2 regions of the Paenarthrobacter sp. R1 genome follow, and region 1 is predicted to be linked to the other one. Evidence: predicted binding sites of a transcription regulator. Region 1 holds the regulator's gene; the other holds the start of a gene.
What was found. The regulator Rex, encoded in region 1, represses fermentation and respiration genes when NADH is low (regulators of the CRP and FNR family bind a similar motif). The targets are predictions, from matches to a motif close to CTTGTGAANNNNTTCACAAG.

Region 1 (10,829 bases):
CATCGGCTACTCGGGTGGCCGGGGGCTGGCCAACCAGAACACACGCTGGGCGCAGGCCGGATACGCGCACTTCATCATGGACTCGCGCGGCCAGGGCTACGGCGGCGTTTCCGGCGATACCCCGGATCCGCATTCCTCTGCTGGGGACGTGGCCTATGCCGGCCTGATGACCCGCGGCATCCGGCACCAGGATGACTACTACTTCCGCCGTGTCTATGTTGACGCCTTCCGTGCCGTCGAAGCGGCACAGAGCCATCCCGCCGTCGACCCTTCCAAAGTGGTGCTGACGGGCATCAGCCAGGGCGGCGGCATCACCGTGGCCACCGCGGGGCTGGCAGCGGGAAGGCTCGACGGCGTTATCGCCGCCATGCCCGACGTCCCGTTCCTGCAGGACTTCCCGCGGGCCATCGACATTACTCCCCGCGGACCGTACCCGGAGATCGCCTCCTTCCTCGGCCGGCACCGGGACCGCTACGAGGCCATGCTCGCCGTGCTGAACTACTTCGACGGCGTGCACTTGGGGAGGGCCGCCACCGTTCCGGCCCTCTTCTCCGCCGCCCAAATGGACGACATTTGCCCGCCGTCCACTGTTTTTGCCGGCTACAACAACTACGGCCTTACCGGCGGTACCCCGGAAAAGGACATTGAGGTCTACCGTTTCAACAACCACGAGGGCGGGCAGGAACACCACTGGATCAAGCAGTTGCAGTTCCTGCGCAAACTTTTGTCATCATGACGGACGCGATTTGCCGGGGTTGATTCGCCGCGGTTATGGTGTGGCTATGACTAAGCGTTGGTATGCGTATTTTTCGTTGGCTCTGGAGGGGCCCGCGTCTAACTGACACGCATCCAACTTTCCTTCAGAGCCAACAGGGCAGAGATGATTCTCTGCCCTTCGCCATATCCGGCGGGTTCTGAAAAGGGGCCCGCTCCGCCACCGGAACAGGACCCAGAAAATGACCAGCATCGCCCACGAAACCGCTGCAGCCGCCCACCCCGTTGATGCCCTTGGCGCCGCGCAGCCCGCCACCTCCAACCTTCGGGTGGCCCGTTTCGAGCCCCTTCCGGCACCCCAGGACATCATCGCGGAGTTGCCGCTGGACGCCCGCTCGGCTGCCGTCGTCGACCGTGGCCGCGACGAAGTACGCGCCGTCATGGACGGCGTCGACGACCGGCTGCTGGTGATCGTGGGCCCCTGCTCCATCCATGACCCCAAGGCAGGCCTCGAATACGCCCGGCGGCTGGTCAGCCAGGCCGAGAAGCACAAGGAAGACCTGCTGATCGTCATGCGGACCTACTTCGAAAAGCCGCGCACCACCGTGGGGTGGAAGGGCCTCATCAACGATCCCCACCTGGACGGCAGCCATGACATCGCCTCCGGCCTCCGCGCCGCCCGCGGCTTCCTGAAACAGGTCACTTCCTTGGGGTTGCCCACCGCCACGGAGTTCCTGGAACCCATCAGCCCGCAGTACATGGCTGACCTGGTTTCCTGGGGTGCCATCGGCGCGCGGACCACCGAAAGCCAGATCCACCGCCAGCTCGCCTCCGGACTGTCCATGCCCATCGGCTTCAAGAACGGTACCGACGGCGACCTCCAGGTAGCCATCGACGCTTGCGGCGCCGCTGCCGCCGAACAGGCCTTCCTGGGAATCGACGACGACGGCCGGGCGGCTTTGGTGGCAACCGCTGGAAACCCGGACACGCACGTGATTCTCCGCGGCGGACGCAAGGGCCCCAACTACTCGCAGGATGACGTGGCCCATGCCTCGGAAAAGCTCTCTTCGAAGGGCCTGAACCCCCGGCTGATCGTCGACGCAAGCCACGCCAACAGCGGGAAGAGCCACCACCGCCAGGCCGAAGTGGCGCTGGAGATCGGCGCCCAGCTGGAATCCGATCCGGCCACCCCCATCGCCGGCGTCATGCTGGAAAGCTTCCTGGTTGGCGGAGCGCAGAACCTGGACGTCGCCAAGCAGCTCGCGGGGGAACAGGACCTCGTCTACGGCCAGAGCGTCACGGATGCTTGCATGGAGTGGGACGTTACTGCTTCCGTTCTGGAGCAGCTGGCGGCCTCGGCCCGGAAGCGTCGGCTGGCGTCGGGGGAGTAGGCGGGAAGTACAGTCCCACTTTTCCCAAAGTGCTTTCACATTGGCACCATCAGCCTCTAGAGTATCTAGACATGGTTGTTTGATGGCTCAGCATCGGCACACCGTTCTGCTGGGGGTGTCCTATTGTCTGAGAGCAAAGGAATATGGGAAATGTCCGCGGAGACTAACTTCTCGAACGCGCGTTTCATGACGGTGGCCGAAGTGGCCGACGTCCTGCGCGTTTCCAAAATGACCGTGTACCGCTTGGTTCACTCCGGAGAAATGCCGGCCGTCAGGTTCGGCCGTTCTTTCCGTGTCCCCGAGGAGGCCGTCGCACAGTACCTGAAAGGTGCTGTTGTGGACGGGCAAACCGAGACCGCCTGAGTGCCGATTGTCCGCACAGCGGGCCGTGGTCATCGGGTACCTCTGCGAAGCGGTACCCTGTTAAGGAACGTTTTACGTCATTGTAAGAATCTGTCAGTTGTACTGTCTGCTGCTTTGTCCGCGGATCCGTTCCAACAGACAGGACCTTCATCTAGTTTGTAAGGAACTTTCGTGGGTTCAGTTATTAAGAAGCGCCGCAAGCGTATGGCCAAGAAGAAGCACCGCAAGCTGCTTCGCAAGACTCGCCACCAGCGCCGCAATAAGAAGTAGAAATACTTCATCAAGCGTGAATGCCCGTTGCCTCCAAGGTAACGGGCATTTCTGCATCCCCGCCCCTCCTGCATCCCTCTATCACCTCCCGCGCCCTTTAGGGTGCCCCTCTATCACCTCCCGCCGGTTTCGGGGCGTTCCTCTATCACCTCCCGCCGGTTGTGGGGGGTGTTCCTCTATCACCTCCCGCCGGTTGTGGGGGGTGTTCCTCTATCACGTTCCGCCGGTTTCGGGGCGTCCATCTATCACCCCCGGGCAAAGCCGGACTCGACCGAAGGGTCCATCCACGCCGTCCGCAGTGCCTTTTTGATCTGCTTCGTTGCAGAGACGAAGTCTTCTCCCGCGTCGTCTTTGTCGAATACCAAAACGGTCCATCCGGCCGCCCGAAAGGCTTTATCCCTGCGCATATCGCTGAGGATCTGTTCCTCCTCAAGGTGATGGCCGCCGTCGTACTGTATGGCGAGCCGGCGGGCCCTGAAGCCCAGGTCGGTAGTCGGCGAGAAGGGATCCCCTACCCGAAGTTTCACTTGGAGTTCAGGCTCCGGGAGGCCAGCATCGAGCATGGCGAGCCGAAGCCGCGTTTCCGGTGCCGAATCAGCGCCGACGCGCAAAAGCTCGAGGGCCTCACGCGCGCGGACGACGCCCTGCCTTCTGCGGTGACGGTCCAGCAGTGTGCGCAGTTCAGCGAGGGTTGTGTATGGAGCAGTTCGTCCTTCCAACTCCGGCCTCGGCACGCGTATGAGCTGATCTCCAACGCAGATGAGGTCGTATAACGGTAGTTGTGTGGCCAAGTCGAGCCACGTCCTCGAACGCGTGGTCATCCGAATTCCCTGCGTCTCTTCGACTTCACCGTCAAAGGCCAACACAGTATGTCCGACCACTCCTTTGCGGCGCACAGGCGGAAGCTTCCTGGGTTTGCTGAGGTGCAGTTCGTTGGAATCTGACAACCACGGCGGAAGGAAAAGTCCCTGTAATCTTGCGGCAGTAACGTGTGAAATCCATGCGCCCGGGCTGGCGGCGGACAACGACCGCGCTGCCGCTGCAAGGTCGAAATCCCACTCCACCGGTCGATAGAGGCCCCTGCTGACAGGATCGATGTCAGCTCGCCGCCATAGCTCGGTCTGTTGTAACCCCGCAGCTTTGGCTTCATTCAATGTAAAGGGCGCGTAAGGCAGTCTAGGGCTGATGAGAGAAGGCTTTTCCATAAAGGCATTGTTGCCGGAAAGCCTCGATGCCCGCAGAAGTTATCCACAGGTCGGCGGTCGATCTGACCGGGTGATAGAGGAAGCCGGAAAACCGGGCGGGAAGTGATAGAGGAGGCCGGAAAACCGGGCGGGAAGTGATAGAGGATCAGCGGGGGGTGCGGAAGCGGCTGAATCCCCGCCACAATCCATAAACAGCCCCACCCACCGTAGCGGCTTTGAGGCCGAGGGTCGCCGCGCGGCGACCGGAGCGGAAGTCGTAGACCGGCCAGTTGTTCTCGCGGGCGTGCTTGCGAAGCCGGGAATCAGGATTGATCACCACGGGATGGCCCACCATGGTGAGGAGGGGGATGTCATTGGCGGAGTCGCTGTAGGCCCAGCAGTGCTCCAAATCCAGGCCTTCCCTTTCAGCGACCAGGCTGACGGCGACTGCTTTGGCCGGACCATGCAGAATGTCGCCCACCAAACGCCCGGTATACATACCGTCCTCGATCTCACCGACGGTACCCAAAGCGCCGGTCAGCCCAAGCCTGGTGGATATCACTGTGGCAACTTCGATAGGAGTTGCAGTAACCAGCCAGACGGGTCGACCAATTCGAAGATGCTGCTCCGCCAAGGCCTTGGTGCCGGGCCAAATCCTGGACTCGATCATTTCGTCGTAGACCTCTTCGCCAAGTGCTTTGATGTCATCGACAGTGATTCCTGCGGCGAGCGTTAAGGCCGAGTCCCGGACGGCATGGACATCATCCAGGTTTTCGCCGCGCAATACGAACTTGAACTGTTTCCAGGCGAACCCCGCCGCCTGGGACAGCGTGAAGGCCCTTCGTTCGTACATTTTCCGGGCCACATGGAAGAGGCTTGCGCCCTTCATCAAGGTGTTGTCCACGTCGAAGAAAGCAGCCTCACCGGTATTCGACTGCGCTAGGGCAGCCGCGGCTATGGCGGCGTTATTCTCCTCGGGCATGCATTGAGTCTAGTCAATTGCCGCCGCCCCTCGCTGGGAGGCGCGTTCACGCCGCCCCGCGGGTGGGATGTGGGAGAGGGATGGTCGGGTGGGGGTGGGATGTGGGAGAGGGATGGTCGGGTGGGGGTGGGATGTGGCAGAGGGATGGTCGGGTGGGGGTGGGATGTGGCAGAGGGATGGTCGGGTGGGGGTGGGATGTGGGAGAGGGATGGTGGGAAGGGGGTGGGATGTGGCAGAGGGATGGGCTGGACGGGGGTTAACGTGGAGGCATGGCTACTCCCGACGTCGTCCTCCTCACCAAAGCTGACTGCCACCTCTGCACGGCGGCCCGCGCCGCCGTCGAACGCGTGACCTCCGGGCTCGGAGTGGCGTGGACGGAGCAACGGATCGAGGATGATCCTGAGCTGCAGCAGAAGTACGCGGAGGAGATCCCGGTGGTCCTGGTGGACGGCGTGCAGCGGGATTTTTGGACCATCGACGAACAGCGGTTGATGCGGATTCTCAAGAAGGCCCTGGCGGCCTGAGCGGCAGCAACCGGGAGGTAACGGCTTTTGTTGAGCGTGGCCGGGGGCCATAGAGTTGAACAACAAAGTGACGCAATGGAGAAAACCGTGACTGCGCTGGAACCGTCCCCTGAAGCAACAACGGGGGACCATGAATCTGCCACGAAGCAGATCCCGCCCGCGGCTGTGGCCCGGATGACCCTCTACTTGCGCGCGCTGAACTCGCTTCTGGCTGAAGGCGTGGAGCGGGTCTCTTCGGAGGCCTTGGCTGAGGCTTCCGGTGTCAGCTCCTCCACCCTCCGCAAGGACCTGTCCTACGTGGGGTCTTACGGCACCCGGGGGGTGGGCTACGAGGTGCAGAATCTCAGCCGCCACATCGCCGCTGCCATGGGGCTGACGCACGACTGGAAGGTCGCGATTGTTGGTGCCGGTAACCTCGGCAAGGCGCTGGCCCGGTACGGAGGGTTCGAGTCCCGTGGCTTCGATGTTGTTGCCATTTTCGACGCCGATCCCATGGTGATCGGCAACGAGGTGGGCTGGCTGCGGGTCAGCGATGCCGCCGAGCTGGAACGCGTCTTGGAGCGGACCCACGCCAACATGGTGGTGTTGGCGCTCCCTGCAACAGTCGCCCAGCAAGTCTGCGACCGGGTTATCGCCGCGGGGATCCGTAGCATCCTGAGCTTCGCACCCGTGCTCCTTCAGGTCCCGCCGCACGTCAATCTGCGGAAAGTCGACATGGCCACCGAGCTGCAGATCCTGGCGTACCACGCACAACGGGCACAGACTCCGGGCGAGGCCGTTTAGCCCGCCGGGTCCGTGCCCGTCGTTGAAAGTTCACGGCCTCTGACCGTGAAGTGATGGCCTAGCGGCCGTAAGGGTTCTGGTACGGGTTGCCGAAGGCCTGCTGCTTACGGAAGTAGGGAGCAGTAGCCGGCAGGTAAAGCAACACCATCGCGGCAACGCCGAGCAGGATGGTGATGGTGCCCACGCCGATCTGGGTCAGGCCGAGAAGCGAAATCGCAGCGAAGACCGTGCCCAGGATGCGGGCCCAGTTCTTGCCCTTGCGGATCTTGAAGGCGACCAAGGCATACAGCCCGGCCATGATGAGCGAAATGATGACCACGAACGTGATGGCAACGCCAACGATGCTGCTCACCGAGATTTCGCTTCCGCTGGTGCCCTGCGCATCAAGGGCGTCCTGAATCATGGACTGGCCTTCGCTGGAGTTCAGCAGGGCGATGGTTATGGGGATGGAGATCAGGGTCAGGATGCCGGCAGCAAGGATCATCCAGAAGGAAACGTTGACCAGTTGGGGGACGCCGCTGGGACCGGGCTGCTGGCTGGGCCAGTTGGTGTCCTGCCCGTACTGCGGAGCAGCTTGGCCGTAAGGCGAACCCTGCTGCCCATACTGGGGAGCCTGCTGCCCGTACTGCGGTGCCTGTTGACCATACTGTGGGGCTTGCTGGCCATACTGCGGCGTCTGCTGACCGTACTGGGGAGCCGCCGGCTGCCCGTACTGCGGCGCCTGCGGCTGGGACTGCTGGCCGTACTGCGGTGTTGAGGGCTGGGACCCCTGCTGCTCGGGGCCGGAGTCGCCCGGGTTCGAGGGCGGGTAGGGAGGGTTGCTCATGGCATTCCTTTGCTTGTTCGACTGCTGGTACGGCTACCGGGGTCCACAAAATACCCTGCCCCCAGCATGGTTCTGAATCCACCGTACCCCGACCGTTTGGCGGTGGGGACGAGCACACGCTGGAATTTCCCGCGTGTGGATAAATCATCATGTGGGCGTACAAAGACCGCGGGAAATACGCCTTCGTGATGAAGGCCGCGGACCCCAATAAGGGCCGCGGCCTTCCGCGCTTGAGCAACGCCCGACGGCGGAGCATCGGTTTGGTCAGGCAGTGCCCTTGACTGCCTTGAACCAAAGTTGCGAGTTGGGAAGCCACATGAGGACAACGGCTACGGCGCTGACAAGGAAGCCGAACCAGTTGCTGCCCAGCCCGGTGCTTGGACCGCCCATGTTGATGGATCCGAAGATGGCGCGCACCAGTGACACGGCGGCAATGGCGGTGAGCGCCAGGCGCGCCCATTCCTTGCCTTCCTTCATCTTCATGGCCAGCACCACTTGGGCTGCGGCCACGGCGAGGCTCACGAGGAGCAGTACCAGTGCTACGGCTGCCAGGGCCGGAATGAAGGCGAAGGCCGCGATGATGGCGAAAAGTCCGATCAGCCCGAACAGCAACCCAACCAGGCCCGAGATCACCCAGATGAAATAGGACACTTTCAGCTCGGTGGGCAGGCCTTGGGTCTTGAACATGCCGGAGAAGCCACCCTGGGGGAGGACATCGTTGAAGCTCCGGGGACCGTCGGTGGGCATTTCGAAGTGGAACCCGCCGGGCTGGCCCGCAGCAGGCTGCGAATACTGGCCCGGCTGTGAATACTGGCCGGGCTGGGACTGCTGACCCGGAGACTGATAACCCGGGGGCGGCTGGTAGCCCTGGGGAGGTTGGTAGCCCTGCGGAGGCTGGTAACCCGCAGGAGGAACATTGCCGGGCTGCGGAGGCTGGGCGCCGGGCTGCTGTGGCTGTGGTGCTTCGTCTGGGTTACTCATGGCATCACTCTAGACCGCAGGGTGTACGAAACATAGGAAATTCCGGACCAACGATTTGGGTAGATACGCGCAGGTCAGCCAGCTATTGGCCCGGCGAGTTCCGAGCATGCGGAAACGGCGCCTCCGCCCAGCCCCGTGGGGGCTCACCTGATGCGGTGAGGGGGAGACGCCGTTCCGTGGAAAAGCGGGGAAATCAGGCAGCGGCCGGTGCGATGAAGGCGAGTTCGAGGTTGATGGCAACCTTGTCGCTGACCAGGACGCCGCCGGCCTCGAGCACGGCGTTCCACGTGAGGCCGAAGTCCTTGCGGCTGATGGTGGTTTCGCCGGAGACGCCGGCGCGGGTGTTGCCGAACGGATCTACGGCCACGCCGTTGAACTCGGTCTCGATGGCAACTTCCTTGGTGACACCCTTGATGGTGAGATCGCCCACAAGGTCGAAGCCGTCTCCGTTGGCCTTGACGTGGCGGGAGACGAAGGTGATCTCCGGGAACTTCTCCACGTCGAAGAAGTCCTCGCCCTTGACGTGGGCGTCGCGGTTGGCGTCACCGGAGTCGAAGCTGGCGGTCTGGATGGTGGCGGTCACCTTGGAGTCCGTGAGGGTTTCGCCGACCTCCAGGGTGGCGGACGCGTCCTTGAACTGGCCGCGAACCTTGCTGATACCGGCGTGACGTACGGTGAAAGCGATCTCGCTGTGGGAGTTGTCGAGGGTCCAAGTGCCGGTGGTGACGTTGGCGGGGAGGGTCATCATGGTGTTGCTCCTGTGTGGTGGAAGGGATAGTGCTTACCCGGCTGAACCTGATTACTTGAAGCATCAACCGAGCTTCGTATCCAGTATAAACATGCATATGCATCTTTTATTCCGCCTCGCCGGAACATTTTTGGAAAACTTTGAGTTCTACTAGCGGTAGAAGATTTCAGATCGCTCCGTATCTTTGAGAAACTGGTAAACATGCCCCACGCAACTGTCCATCTGCTCCGCCATGGCGAAGTCCATAATCCCGATGGCGTCCTGTATGGTCGGCTGCCCGAATTCCACCTCTCCGAACGGGGCAGGGACATGGCCCGCATGCTTGCCGAGCACTTCACGGCGCGTGCAGGAAACGGCGCGAAGATCGTCCATCTGGTGGCCTCGCCACTGACGCGCGCCCAGGAAACTGCCATGCCCACGGCGGAAGCACTTGGCCTGGAGATCACTACCGACCCGCGCATCATCGAGGCGGAGAACCACTTCGAGGGGCTCCACCCGACCAAGAGCGAGTTCCTGAAGCCCAAGCACTGGTACTACTTCCGCAATCCGTTGCGGCCTTCCTGGGGCGAACCGTACAAGGAACAGGCGGCCCGCGTGTTCGCCGCGGTCCAGGATGCCCGCCTGAAGGCCCTTGAACTGGGCGGTGAGGGAGCAGAAGCAATCCTCGTCAGCCACCAGCTGCCCATCTGGGCTACCCGCCTGTCCGCGGAGGGCCGGCCGTTGGCCCACGACCCCCGGAAGCGTGAATGCACCCTGACGTCATTGACGTCGTTGGTGTTTGACGAAGACGGCAAGATCCTCCGCGTCGAGTACAGCGAGCCCGCGGCAGTCCTGCTGCCCGGTGCTGCCAGCACCCCGGGGGCATGAAAGCGAATCATGGATAAGAAGAACCTCACGCGCCGCAGTGCGCTCGCTGCCGGCGGCGTCCTCCTGGCAGGGCTCACCATGGGCCTCTCTGCCTGTGCCCAGGAGGATTCCCTTGCCGAACAGGCGCGCAAAGGCGACAACAAGAACTACGTTGCAGGCGACGGCTCCGTGACCGAGTTTGCCAAGGCTGACCGCAGTGCACCTGTGGCGCTCAAGGGAACCCTCTTTGACGGAACGGCCGTAACCCCGGACGTCCTCAAGGGAAAAGTCACGGTGCTGAACTTCTGGTTCGCCGCCTGCGCGCCCTGCCGGGTGGAGGCGCCGCAGCTCGAAGCCCTGCACCAGGAGTACAAGGACCAGGGCGTCCAGTTCTTCGGGGTCAACCTGCGTGACGAAAAAGCCACGGCCGAAGCGTTCGACAAGACCTTCAACATCACCTACCCGAGCTTCAACGACAAGGACGGGGCGGTCCTGCTCTCCGTCTCCGGCATTGTTCCACCCGGCGCCGTACCCACCACCCTGGTGCTGGACAAGGACGGCAAAGTTGCCTCCCGTGTGCTGGGCGAGATCGAAAAGAGCACGCTCAAGGCCCTGATCGCTTCAGCCGTGGCCGAGTAGTCCCATGAACAGTCCCTTCGCCGAAACCATCCTGAACGGATCGTTGCTGCTGGCCGTGCCGGTGGCTCTTTTGGCGGGCCTTGTCTCCTTTCTTTCCCCGTGCGTGCTGCCGCTCGTCCCGGGTTACCTTGGCTACGTCACCGGGCTGACCGGCGTCGACCTCCAACGGCAGCGGCGGGGCCGCATGCTGGCCGGGATCGGCCTGTTCGTGCTGGGCTTTTCGGTCATCTTCGTGCTCCTGGGCGGGGCGTTCGGCCAGCTGGGCACAGTGCTCACCGGCAGCCAAAACGCTTGGATCACCCAGCTCCTGGGGGTCCTGGTGATCATCATGGGCGTAGTGTTCATGGGCGGCTTCTCCTGGTTGCAGCGCGACGCGAAGATCCACGCCAAACCTCCCGCCGGCCTGTGGGGTGCTCCGTTGCTTGGGCTGACGTTCGGCCTGGGGTGGGCTCCGTGCATCGGGCCGACCTATTCGGCCGTGCAGCTGTTGAGCCTTTCCGGGGGATCGTCCGCGGCGAAGGGTGCGCTGCTCGCCTTCGTTTACAGCCTGGGACTGGGGGTGCCGTTCCTGTTGATCG
Region 2 (10,829 bases), 1.8 Mb from region 1:
GACCGCCGGAGGCCAGGGTTTGCTGCTGGAGGCGGATCAGGATGCCTTCGCCATAGAGTTCGGTGTACCGGTCCATTTCGCGCTGGAGCTGGGTGGTGTCGCCATCAGCGGAGGCATCGTTGGCGAGCTGGGCAAAACGGTTCAGGGCCGATACCCGGTTGATCTGCACGTCCTGGGTCAGTTCCCGCGCGGCTGACGTAAGGATGACGCTGGAAACCGTGACAACAATGAGCACGGCGATGACACTGAGGATCCCGAGGACGCGGACCTTCATCCCTGCTCCACGCGATACCCGACGCCCCGCACGTTGATGATGAACCCGGGCAGTTGCAGCTTGGACCTCAGGCCGGTCAGGTGGACATCCAAGGAGCGGGAGTGCGCCACGAAGGCGTCGCCCCACAGGGCATCCAGGATCTGCTCACGGGTCACCACGGAGCCGGCGTTGCGGACCAAGAGGCTGAGGAGGTCGAATTCGGTGGCGGTGAGGTTGAGTTCCCTGTCGTCGACGGCGGCGAGGCGGCGGTCGAGGTCTACGGTCAACGGTCCCACGGTGACCTCATGGGGCGTGCTTTGGCCGGAGCGGCGGGCCCTTCGCGTTACGGCCTCGATCCGGGCGAGCAGCTCCACCAGCTTGACCGGCTTGACCAGGTAATCGTCCGCACCCGAGCGCAGGCCCAGGACCACGCTGCGTTCATCATCGCGCGCCGTGAGGATCAGGATGGGGATGTGCGTGACTTGGCGGAGCTTCCTGAGCACTTCCAACCCGTCCAGGTCCGGGAGGCCCAGATCCAGGAGGATGACCTCGTGGTTGCGGTGGTCCAGGAGTGCATCTTCACCGCGGGACACCCTGGTTGGTTTGTGGCCCGCCGACGTCACGGCAGCCCCCAGTGCCGACGCCATGGCGTCGTCGTCCTCGACGATGAGCACGTGCACTGTTGATCCTTCTGGTAGCCCGGCGGGTGTTTTCCGCTACTTGAGCTTAACGTTGCGAGGCCCGCCCTGCGGCCTTCGCACTCAGCGAAGGGCGCAGAACGGGCCTCAGAGGGGGTGTTAGACGTTGACGAGGTCCTTCTTGTCGTCGTCTTTGCGGTTTCCCCAAGCATGTCCCTGCTCAGTATCGAGGTGCGTAGCCTTCTTGTTCTTGAGGGCGAAGACGTACACCAACAGCGAGATGAAGATGGCCGCCGTGACGTAGGTGAAGAACATGTCCACCTGGCCGGCTTTCTGCAGGGCAGCGCCGATCAGCGGGACCGTACCGCCGAACAGCGAGTTGGCGATCGCGTAGCCAAGACCCACGCCCAGCGCACGGATGGATGCCGGGAAGAGTTCAGCCTTCACCAGCGCATTGATGGACGTGTAGCCGCCAACCATCAAGAGGCCGCCCATCATGAGCAGGAAGGCGACGAACGGATCCTTGGTTCCGGCCAGGGTGGAGAGCAGCGGCCAAGTGAACAGGACACCGGTGACGCCGAACCAGATCAGCAGCGGCCTGCGGCCGATCTTGTCCGACAACATGCCGTAGACGGGCTGCAGCAACATGAAGATGAACAGTGCCCAGAAGTTGATGACGGAGGTGTCGGTCTTTGCGATGCCGGAGGTATCGTTCATGAACTTCAGGATGAAGTTGGTGTAGGTATAGAACGCCACCGTGCCGCCGAGGGTGATGCCGATGCAGATCAGCAGCGGCTTCCAGTGCTTGGTGAACAGGAGCTTCATGCTGCCCGGCTGGGCCTCGCCCTCAACCTTGACGTGCGCTGCACGGATCTGGTCGGCGGAGACGGTCTCTTCCATGGAGCGGCGGAGCCACAGGACAACCAGTGCAGCAACGCCGCCGATTGCGAACGGAATGCGCCAGCCCCACTCGGTCAGGTCTTCCTTGCTCATGGTGTTCTGCAGGATCACGAGGACCAGGAGGGCCAGCATCTGGCCGCCGATGAGCGTGACGTACTGGAAGCTGGAGAAGAAGCCGCGACGCTTGGCCGTTGCTGCCTCGGACATGTACGTGGCGCTGGTCCCGTACTCGCCGCCGACGGAGAAGCCTTGGACCACGCGGACGAAGACCAAGAGGATCATGGCCCACAGGCCGATGACGTCCTGGGTAGGCAGGATCGCAATGGCGAACGAACCCGCGGACATCAGGGTCACGCTCAGCGTCAGGGCAGCCTTCCGGCCCTTACGGTCCGCGTAGCGGCCGAAGAACCAGCTGCCGATCGGACGCATGAGGAACGACGTCGAGAAGACCGCCATCGCTTCAAGGCCAGCCTGCAGTTCGTCCTTGGAGTTGAAGAAGTGCGACTGGAAGTACGCGGCAAAAACGGTGTACACGTAGAGGTCGAACCACTCCACGAGGTTGCCCGCAGAGCCCTTGAGGATGTTGCTCACGGCCTTGCGTGTCTGTGCCGCCTCGCTCAGAGGCGCGGCTTGTTGGGTGCTCATCAATGAACCTTCCTGGACGGCTGCGCACATGGCAGTCGTGTCTTGCATGAGTTCGTTCTGTCCATGAAGCTCGTGCTCATGGCTTCCTTGCACATGGCTCTTCGTCGACTAAGAAAGGTCCTCTTGGGGGTGAAGAGGACATGTTCCAAGCTATGGGTGATGCACGGCACAGCCAACGTCGGAGGGGATTTCCTAACACTTCCTTAGGATTCCGAGAGGAAAACCCCGGTTCCGCGCCCCCACCGTTCCTCTATCACTTCCCGTCGGGTTTCCCGCGTTGCTCTATCACCTCCCGCCGGGTTTCCCGCGTTGCTCTATCACCTCCCGCCGGGATTCCCGCGTTCCTCTATCACTTCCCATAGCGCCTCACCCTTCGCGGGTTTATGGTTCTGGACATGAGCCCACTCGCACGGCTGGCCGGCGCGGTGAAACGGGAAGCGGCCGGCATCCCTTTGCCACCCGGGCAGGTGCTCGGGTTGGTCTTGGACGCGGTCCTACAACGGATACACCCCTTGCCCACGTTGTCCGCCCGACGCGCCCGCAGGAGCGCCGGGACGCTGTTGGTGCTGACCGGCGTCGGAATTACCGTTTGGGCGGTGGCGGAACGACGGCGGCACACCACCGGAAGCTTTGCCTTGGGCCGTCCGGAAGCGTTGGTGACCAGCGGTCCGTACTCCGCGAGCCGGCATCCGATGTACCTGGGCTGGTGGTTAATCCACGCAGGGGTTGCGGTGTACAAGGGCTCGCGCTGGGCGGCTGCAACCCTGCCCGCGGGCATGGCCGTGGAACACTTCGGCGCGTTGTGGGAAGAGAAGGCCCTCCAGAAGGAGTTTGGTCCGGCGTATAGCCAGTACATGGGCAACGTCCCGCGTTACGTCGGGTTCCCTGCGCGGACGCCCGACGGCGGTGAGCGGAGTTAGCCCCATAGCCGCCGTTATGCGGTGGGTGGGCAGATCTTGACCAGCCTCCAGGCCGACAACCTGCCGATCGCCGCGGCGGTTGCGATGGACAGGCTAAAGAGGACCGTACCCAAACTGGAAAGCCCACCAAAGGGTGCGCAGATCAGGGTGCCAACCACGAAGAACGCGGCCACGTGGAGCCATTGGTTCCGCACTTGCCTTAGAACCAGTCCTAACAGCCATCCGACTACGGATCCGATGAGTGCTGCGGGGATGGCGGCATAGATGAAGAAAATCAGCGCATATTCAGGGGCTTGCAGGGACAACAGGGTACTAAAGGCTACATAGGCAACCAAGACACCCATACCCAGCCCCTTCCCTCCCAAGGTCACCCTGACCCGCGGGTTGGGGAGCTGGGGAGGATGCGGTGTTGTGCGGTTGTACTGGTCATCGCCATGCGTACTCAATTGTCACTTCTCCGAAGAGCGCTGAGAGCTCCGGCCAATGACGGATACTCAAACACGAAACCGCATCGAGTAGCTTCCGTGGCTCTACCCATCGGCTCTTCAGGACCAGCTCGGTCTGGGTGCGGATGAGAACTGCCCCAACTTCAAGGAGCCAAGCGGGCGTCGGAATGCCGAAGGGGACGTCCAGGCTCACCCGGACCAGCCCCATGAGTTCGCGATTGTCTACCGGATTGGGCGACGCCGCATTGACTGCACCAACAAGCCCGGGTTTGGCGTGAATGAACATGACCGAACGGAACAAGTCCTCCACGTGGATCCAACTGAACTTCTGCGTCCCCGGTCCCATGTGCCCACCCAAGCCAAACCTGGCCAGGTTCCGGAGGGGGTTCATCACGCCCCCTGCGCCCAGTACGATCGCGATCCGAAGAGGCACCTTGCGCGTGCGCCGTGCAGTGGCGGCCTCCAACTCGTCTTCCCAAGCCTTGGCAACGTTGACAGAGAACCCGCTGCCGAGTTCGCCGGAAGCCTCCGACTGTGGGTGATCGTCGGCATGCCGGTAAATGGTCCCGGTACTTGAGTTGATCCAGGTGCTCGGTGGCTCGGCGCAGGCAGCCAAGGCGCGGCCCAACGTTCGAGTCGTCAACACGCGCGAATCCATAATTTCCCGGCGATTCCGCCTCCCGTAGCGGCAGTTCACGGAACGTCCGGCAAGGTTCACCAACAGTGCGGCGCCGTTCAGCGTACTGGTGATGGCGCCGTCGTCGTTCCACTGCGCGTCAGCCGACGCGTTCCGCCCGACTGTTCGGACCTTCCAACCCTCTTCAAGAAACCGCCGATGGAAGTAGCTGCCGATAAAGCCAGTGGCTCCGGCGATGACCACCGTCCGCGGGTTCATGAGTCTTCCTTGACGCTGCGAACCAGTCCCAGGACGTCGTCGAACACTTTGCTGACGCCGGGAATCTTCGCAAGCGACAGACCACGGGCCATCAGTGGCGCGGCGCCGTCAATCAGCCGGCGCGTGCGGCGTTGATCCGTGGATTGGTCGTATACCCAAAACAACGCGACGCCCATGTACGCCAGCCACAGCAGCTCGGGAAGATCGCCGCCTAGCTTCTTAGCGACGGCCGGAGTGGAACCTTCGACGGCGGAACGGAAGATCGCGAGCGACGCCTCCCGGGCGGGAGCGGATGCCGCGCCAAACGGGTTGACGGGCGACGTCGGCCGGATGGCTGTGGCAATGAAGTCGGAACCGAACTGGTGGTAAGGGGACATGACGTCGATGCCAGCGTGCAGAACGGCTTTCATGCGGCCTGCGAGATCCGGGATGCCTTCGAGTGCCTGTGCCGCGGCCGATGCGTGCTCATTCTGGACTTGGATGTACAACTCCTGAACGAGCTCGTCTTTGGACGCGAAGTAGTAGTAAGCGTTGCCGACGGAAACTCCCGCTTCTTGGGCAATGGCGCGCATGGTGGTTTTCTCGAAGCCGATCTCCCGGAACATCTTCAATGCGACGTCGGCTACGAGTTGGCGGGTTTGCGCGCTCTTAATTGCCATCGGGCCCCTCCTGTTTGAACGTGTTCAAGAATCAGTATGGCACCTTTCTGAACGCGTTCAAAAAGGTGAGGTGGCAGAGGGATGGCCGATTGAGGGTGGGATGTGGCAGAGGGATGGTTGGGAGGGGGTGGGATGTGAGAGAAGGATGGCCGATTGGGGGTGGGATGTGGCAGAGGGACGGGGATGGGAGAATGTAACGTGGTGCCGGGCCAAACGTGCCCGCCACCCACAGTGCTAATACAGCGGGGCGCTCTCCGAAAAGGATGAGGCGCCTGCGCGAACCACTACGAATGGATGACCCATGCCCTCGCCTTCCGGCAGTACCTTGAGCAAGCCCGCGCCCCGTTTCGCTTCGATCGGATCTCCCTATTTCGGCATCATGCTGGCCGTCATGGCGGTGGTGTTGATCCTGTCCAACATCGGCGCTTCCAAGGGTGTGGTGCTCGGGCCGATCATCACCGACGGCGGATTCTTCCTCTTCCCGCTCGCGTACATTCTGGGCGACGTCATGAGCGAGGTCTACGGCTTCAAAGTTGCCCGGAAGGCGATCATCACCTCGTTCGCGTTATCGGTGTTTGCATCGCTCTGCTACTGGGTGATCATCATTCTTCCGGGCTTCGACGACGATTACGGTGTGGCCAAGCAAGCCGCCATCGAAGGCGCGTTGGGACCCGTCCCGCAGATCGTCCTCGCCTCCTTGCTTGCGTTCCTGGCCGGACAAACCATCAACTCGTGGATCCTCGTGAAGATGAAGGAACGCACGGGTGAGAAGAGCCTGTGGGCCCGGCTCATGGGTTCGTCGGTGGTGGGCGAATTCGTGGACACGCTGATCTTCTGCAGCATCGCCGCGTCCGTCATCGGCATCTCCGACGTCGGCTCGTTCGTGAACTACGTCCTGGTCGGCTTCCTGTACAAGACCGCCGTCGAGTTCCTGTTCGTGCCCGTCACCGTCCTGGTAGTGGGCTGGATCAAGAAGCGTGAACCGAGCTACGGAGAAGTCGCCGCCTAGGCCCTCGTCGAGTTCGCCGGAAGCCTGCGGTAGACCAGCGACGTTCCGCACGAGCGAGCAGGGCTCCGGCGAACTCGCGAACCGGAGAAGTCGCAGCCAGCTAGGAGTAGTACCGCCCCAACGTCTCGGCCTTGAACTCGAAGAAGTCCCCGGATTCGATGGCCAAGCGCGCGTCGTCCACCATCTTCACCACGAAGCGCTCGTTGTGGATGGAGATCAGCGTGGCCGACACCATTTCCTTGGCCTTGAACAGGTGGTGGATGTACGCGCGGGAGTAGTTGGTGCAGGTGTAGCAGTCGCAGCCGTCCTGCAATGGACCGAAGTCCTTCTTGTACTTGGCTCCGGAGAGGTTGAAGCGGCCGAACGGCGTGTAGAACGCGGAGTTCCGGGCAACGCGCGTGGGGGAGACGCAGTCGAAGGTGTCGGCACCGTTCTCGATGGCGGTGAAGATGTCATCGGGTTCGGAGATGCCTAGGAGATGCCGGGGCTTGTCCTCCGGAAGCTCCTCGTTGCACCAGCGGACGATCGTCCCGAGGTTTTCCTTCTCCAGCGCTCCGCCGATTCCGTATCCATCGAAGGGCATGGCGCCAAGGTCGCGGCAGGCTTTGCGCCGCAGGTCCTCGTACTGCGCGCCCTGGATCACGCCGAACAGCGCCTGGTACGGCTTGCCCACCCGCGAGGCCGTCAAGGCAAAGTGCTCCTCCAGGCACCGCAGCGCCCACAACCGGGTGCGTTCCAAGGATTCTTCCTGGTAGCCGCGGGAGTTCTGCAGGGTGGTGAGCTCGTCGAAGGCGAACATGATGTCCGCGCCGATCTGGTGCTGGACCTGCATGGAGATCTCGGGGGAGAACCGGTGTTTGTCCCCGTTGAGGTGCGACTTGAACCAGACGCCGTCGTCATCGATGTGCGCCAGGCGCTCCTTCCCGGGAGCAACAGCGTCGTCAGGGCCTGAGGTGTCAACATTCTTCATGTCGATCACCTTCTTGAACCCGGAGCCCAGGCTCATCACTTGGAAACCGCCGGAGTCGGTGAACGTGGGGCCTTGCCAGTTCATGAACGCACCCAGACCACCCGCGGCATCGAGGATTTCAGGCCCGGGTTGCAGGTAAAGGTGGTAAGCGTTGGCCAGCACGGCTTGCGCGCCAAGTTCGGCGATTGACTCGGGCAGGACGGCCTTGACGGTCGCTTTGGTCCCGACGGCGATGAATGCGGGCGTCTGGATGGTCCCGTGCGGCGTGGTGATGGTGCCGGTCCGGCCCAGGAATTCGCCTCCGTTTGCTTCTACAAGGGAGGACGACGGCGACGACGTTTCCGTCAGGCGGCGGCCCACCGTGAAGCCGAATTCGGTTTGCTCCGCCGGAAGCGCCCCGTTGGAACGAGGCGCGGCGGTAGGAAGCGGGGAGGACTGGGAAACAGAAGCTGGCACGCTACCAAGTGTGCCAGCTTTACCGAAGGTAACTTGACGTGGCGGCCGTCAGGAACCGTAGTTCGACTCTTTCCACTTGTCCCACGAGGACCGGATGTCCGCCAAGGTGTGGGCCCCCAGATCGTACGTTGAGGCAATGACGATCGCTCCGCCGTCGGGCCTCTTCTCCGGTATGGGCAGTTGCTCGGCAACGATCAGCAGCCCGTCCCCGTGTTCAGCGTAGCTGCGGACCGTGACGCCTACTTGGTGGCGGCTCTTGAACCAGACCTTCCCGGAAATAGCCTCACCGGTGCCCAGCGTCAGCGAGTACTCGTCGCCCACGGGTGGCAGGTCGCCCAGCCCCAGCTTTTCTATGGCCGATCCACTCCCGGAGACCGACAGGAAGTGGGTTCGCCGCTTGCCATGCGGGTGGCGCTCCAAGGCGAAACGCAGCTGGTTGATGAACGTGAGCCAGCCTTGGGTGATGTCCTCGTCCCATTCCGCCCACTCGGAGTTATGGTCCAGGGCCGCCCGGGTGACCTTGAGCTCGGTGCCCCCGGACACGGGATGCAGTTCGAAGACATCGCCGCCGTTGACGGTCAGGCTGGTGTGGTCCGGACCCTCCACGACGTCGGTGTTGAAGTAGATCTGTTTGATTTCGTCATTCAGGTCATCGGCTTCCCAGCCGTGCCATTGGGCCACCAGCGACGGTTCGCGCAGCATATTCCAAACCTGCGGCGCATCAGCATTAATCACAACGCTCAGATTGTTCGTCATGGCCCCGAATTTACCGCCGTTTAGGCGCCCGCAACAGACCTTGACGCCATGGTGCGGAGCCCGGCCGGGGATCAGGCCCGGACTGCCTCGAGTTCATTGCCGATCCGGCGTCCCAGTTCGTCCTCGTCGATGGTCTCGGAGCCGCCGTGGGCGCGCAGGAACAGCAACGCTTCGAGCCGCAGGAACCGCCATTCACGTTCGGCTTCCTGGTTTCCATTGTCGATCGCGCGGAAGATTTCTTTGTCGTAGAGGTTGGGTTCGTTGAGGGCGCGCTGCCGCACACGGGCGTTGATCCGGGCCCTGAACGGGTCTTCTTCCTGCGATTCCGGCGCGCGGAGGAGTTTCTCGTACACCGCGGCCCGTTCAGTCTGGCCCGACTCGCGGCAGATGAAGCTGGAAAGCGCGAGCGCACGTTCAATTGACGCCCAGCGGTCCAGGTTGCCGTCGAACGGCAGGACATTCAGGAGGTCGGCGACGGCAAGCGAACCGTCCGGATCCTTGAGCACCACGCAAAGGTTGAAGGCCAGGTCGCTCAGGTCCCGCAGGCAACTGCCGGACTTGGTGTTGATGCCCTTGGCGAGGCGATCGGCCAGCACCTGCACGCCGTTCTTGCCCTTGTGGTTGGACGCAGCAGCCAGCACCACGGACTCGGGCGTGCCCGCCGGCTCGGGAATCAACGCCATCTCTTCGGCGCTGGGCCCGATGTACGCCGGCGGCGCTTCCGGGCGGGGAGGTACGACGACGGCGGGTTCAGCAGGGGCCGGAGCGTCGGGAGCCGCCGGGCTGCTGGAGTCCGGGGCGCTGGAGTCTTGGACACCGGAGTCGGAAGTGCCCGCATCGGCGGCGCCGGCATCGGCGGCGCCCGCATCCGGAAGGCTGGAGCCGGCACCGGCTGGAACTCCGTCACCGACAGGAACACTGGACCTGGCAGCGATGCGTACGCTGCCGCCGTCGTGCGTTGTCACCAGCACCAACGCCGGGACGCCGTAATCGTCATTCTGGACGTCGACGGAAGTGATTTCCTCGGCCGGCCCGTCTCCGGGCAGGTACACAAAGTCTCCGGGCTGCAGGTCCCCAGCCTGCTTTTCGCGGTATTGCTGAGTAGCTGGGCTGTGAGTCATCGGAAGTCCTTTGGTTCTCTTGCGGTCCGCCGTCCAGTCTACAAAAGGGGACCGCTCCAAGCCGGGGGACCCGCTAGACGACGATGCCCGAGTATGCCAGTGCCTGCCGCACGAGGTTCCCGCGGCCACCTTCGAACTCCTGCTGGACACCGTCGCTGAGGACGTCCTGCGGGGTCATCCACGTGAGTTCGAGGGCATCCTGGCGCGGTTCGCATTCGCCCGTGACGGGAATGACGAAGACCAGCGAGACGGCGTGTTGGCGTTCGTCCGTGAAGCCGGTCTGCGAGGGAGCCGGGAAGTATTCGGCCACCGTGAAAGGAACCGGGCTGATGGGAAGCTGCGGGAAAGCCAGGGGACCGAGGTCCTTTTCCATGTGCCGCAGGAGGGCTGCCCGGATGGTTTCTCGGTACAGGACGCGACCGGAGACGAGGTAGCGCACCATGTTGCCGTCGGCGTCGCCCTGCAGGAGTGAGCCGACCTCATTGACGTACCCGAGCGGATCCAGCCGGACGGGAACAGCTTCCACGTAAACCATGGGCAGCCGCCCGCGGGCCTCGAAGAGGTCTTCGTCGGAAAGCCAGCCGGGATACGGATCAGGTGTACGTACGCTCATAGTTAAGTTCTACCCCATCCCCGGACCAAGTTCGCTTGTGGCGCAGCAGGTGGCCTGCCGCGTCCGCGGATGCTACAGGGCAAGGATCGATTCGAGCGGTTCCCCGGCCGCGATGCGTGCCAGGATGGCGGGCTCGGCCTCGTCGGAGGCCAGCGCCCGGGGGAGGACTTCCTGAGCAGCTTCGGGTGCGAGCACTATCAGGCCATTGTCATCACCCAGGACGATGTTGCCCGGATTCACCTGCACGCCTCCACAGTGGACGGGAACGTTGACCGCCGACCCCGCTCCGCGCAGCCTTTTGGTGGTGAGGCACGACGTCCCGCGGGCAAACACCGGCAGCCCGGCCTCGCGGAGTTCCCGGACGTCGGTCGCCACGCCATCAACAACGACGGCGGCAGCACCTTGGGCGATCGCCGCCGCCGCGGTCACGGCTCCTACAGGCGCGTGACGGTTGTCGCCGAGCATGTCCACCACCAGTACGTCACCGGGCCGGAGTGCCAGGAGCGCCCGATTCATCGCGATTGCGTCTCGGTCTGCGATGCGCACGG

Region 2: the regulator Rex is predicted to act here: its motif matches at 5,401-5,420, upstream of QN084_RS14860 (queuosine precursor transporter).

What each region holds. Positions count from the first base shown of each region.
Region 1 covers NZ_CP127115.1:1,225,646-1,236,474, reverse strand. The annotation lists gene QN084_RS05860 (acetylxylan esterase) at 1-736, shown strand, start outside; gene QN084_RS05855 (3-deoxy-7-phosphoheptulonate synthase) at 957-2,105, shown strand; gene QN084_RS05850 (helix-turn-helix domain-containing protein) at 2,256-2,468, shown strand; gene QN084_RS05845 (30S ribosomal protein bS22) at 2,640-2,738, shown strand; gene QN084_RS23990 (endonuclease domain-containing protein) at 2,984-3,559, opposite strand; gene QN084_RS05835 (HAD family hydrolase) at 4,089-4,904, opposite strand; gene QN084_RS05830 (glutaredoxin family protein) at 5,174-5,428, shown strand; gene QN084_RS05825 (redox-sensing transcriptional repressor Rex) at 5,504-6,211, shown strand; gene QN084_RS05820 (hypothetical protein) at 6,270-7,037, opposite strand; gene QN084_RS05815 (hypothetical protein) at 7,302-8,018, opposite strand; gene QN084_RS05810 (YceI family protein) at 8,212-8,763, opposite strand; gene QN084_RS05805 (histidine phosphatase family protein) at 8,968-9,633, shown strand; gene QN084_RS05800 (TlpA family protein disulfide reductase) at 9,643-10,251, shown strand; gene QN084_RS05795 (cytochrome c biogenesis CcdA family protein) at 10,256-10,829, shown strand, end outside.
Region 2 covers NZ_CP127115.1:3,053,390-3,064,218, forward strand. The annotation lists gene QN084_RS14825 (sensor histidine kinase) at 1-274, opposite strand, end outside; gene QN084_RS14830 (response regulator transcription factor) at 271-933, opposite strand; gene QN084_RS14835 (MFS transporter) at 1,051-2,436, opposite strand; gene QN084_RS14840 (methyltransferase family protein) at 2,832-3,356, shown strand; gene QN084_RS14845 (hypothetical protein) at 3,371-3,802, opposite strand; partial or broken gene QN084_RS14850 (TIGR01777 family oxidoreductase) at 3,799-4,697, opposite strand; gene QN084_RS14855 (TetR/AcrR family transcriptional regulator) at 4,694-5,356, opposite strand; gene QN084_RS14860 (queuosine precursor transporter) at 5,658-6,365, shown strand; gene tgt (tRNA guanosine(34) transglycosylase Tgt) at 6,466-7,695, opposite strand; gene QN084_RS14870 (SRPBCC family protein) at 7,840-8,547, opposite strand; gene QN084_RS14875 (DUF6707 family protein) at 8,619-9,668, opposite strand; gene QN084_RS14880 (NUDIX hydrolase family protein) at 9,742-10,281, opposite strand; gene QN084_RS14885 (RraA family protein) at 10,354-10,829, opposite strand, start outside.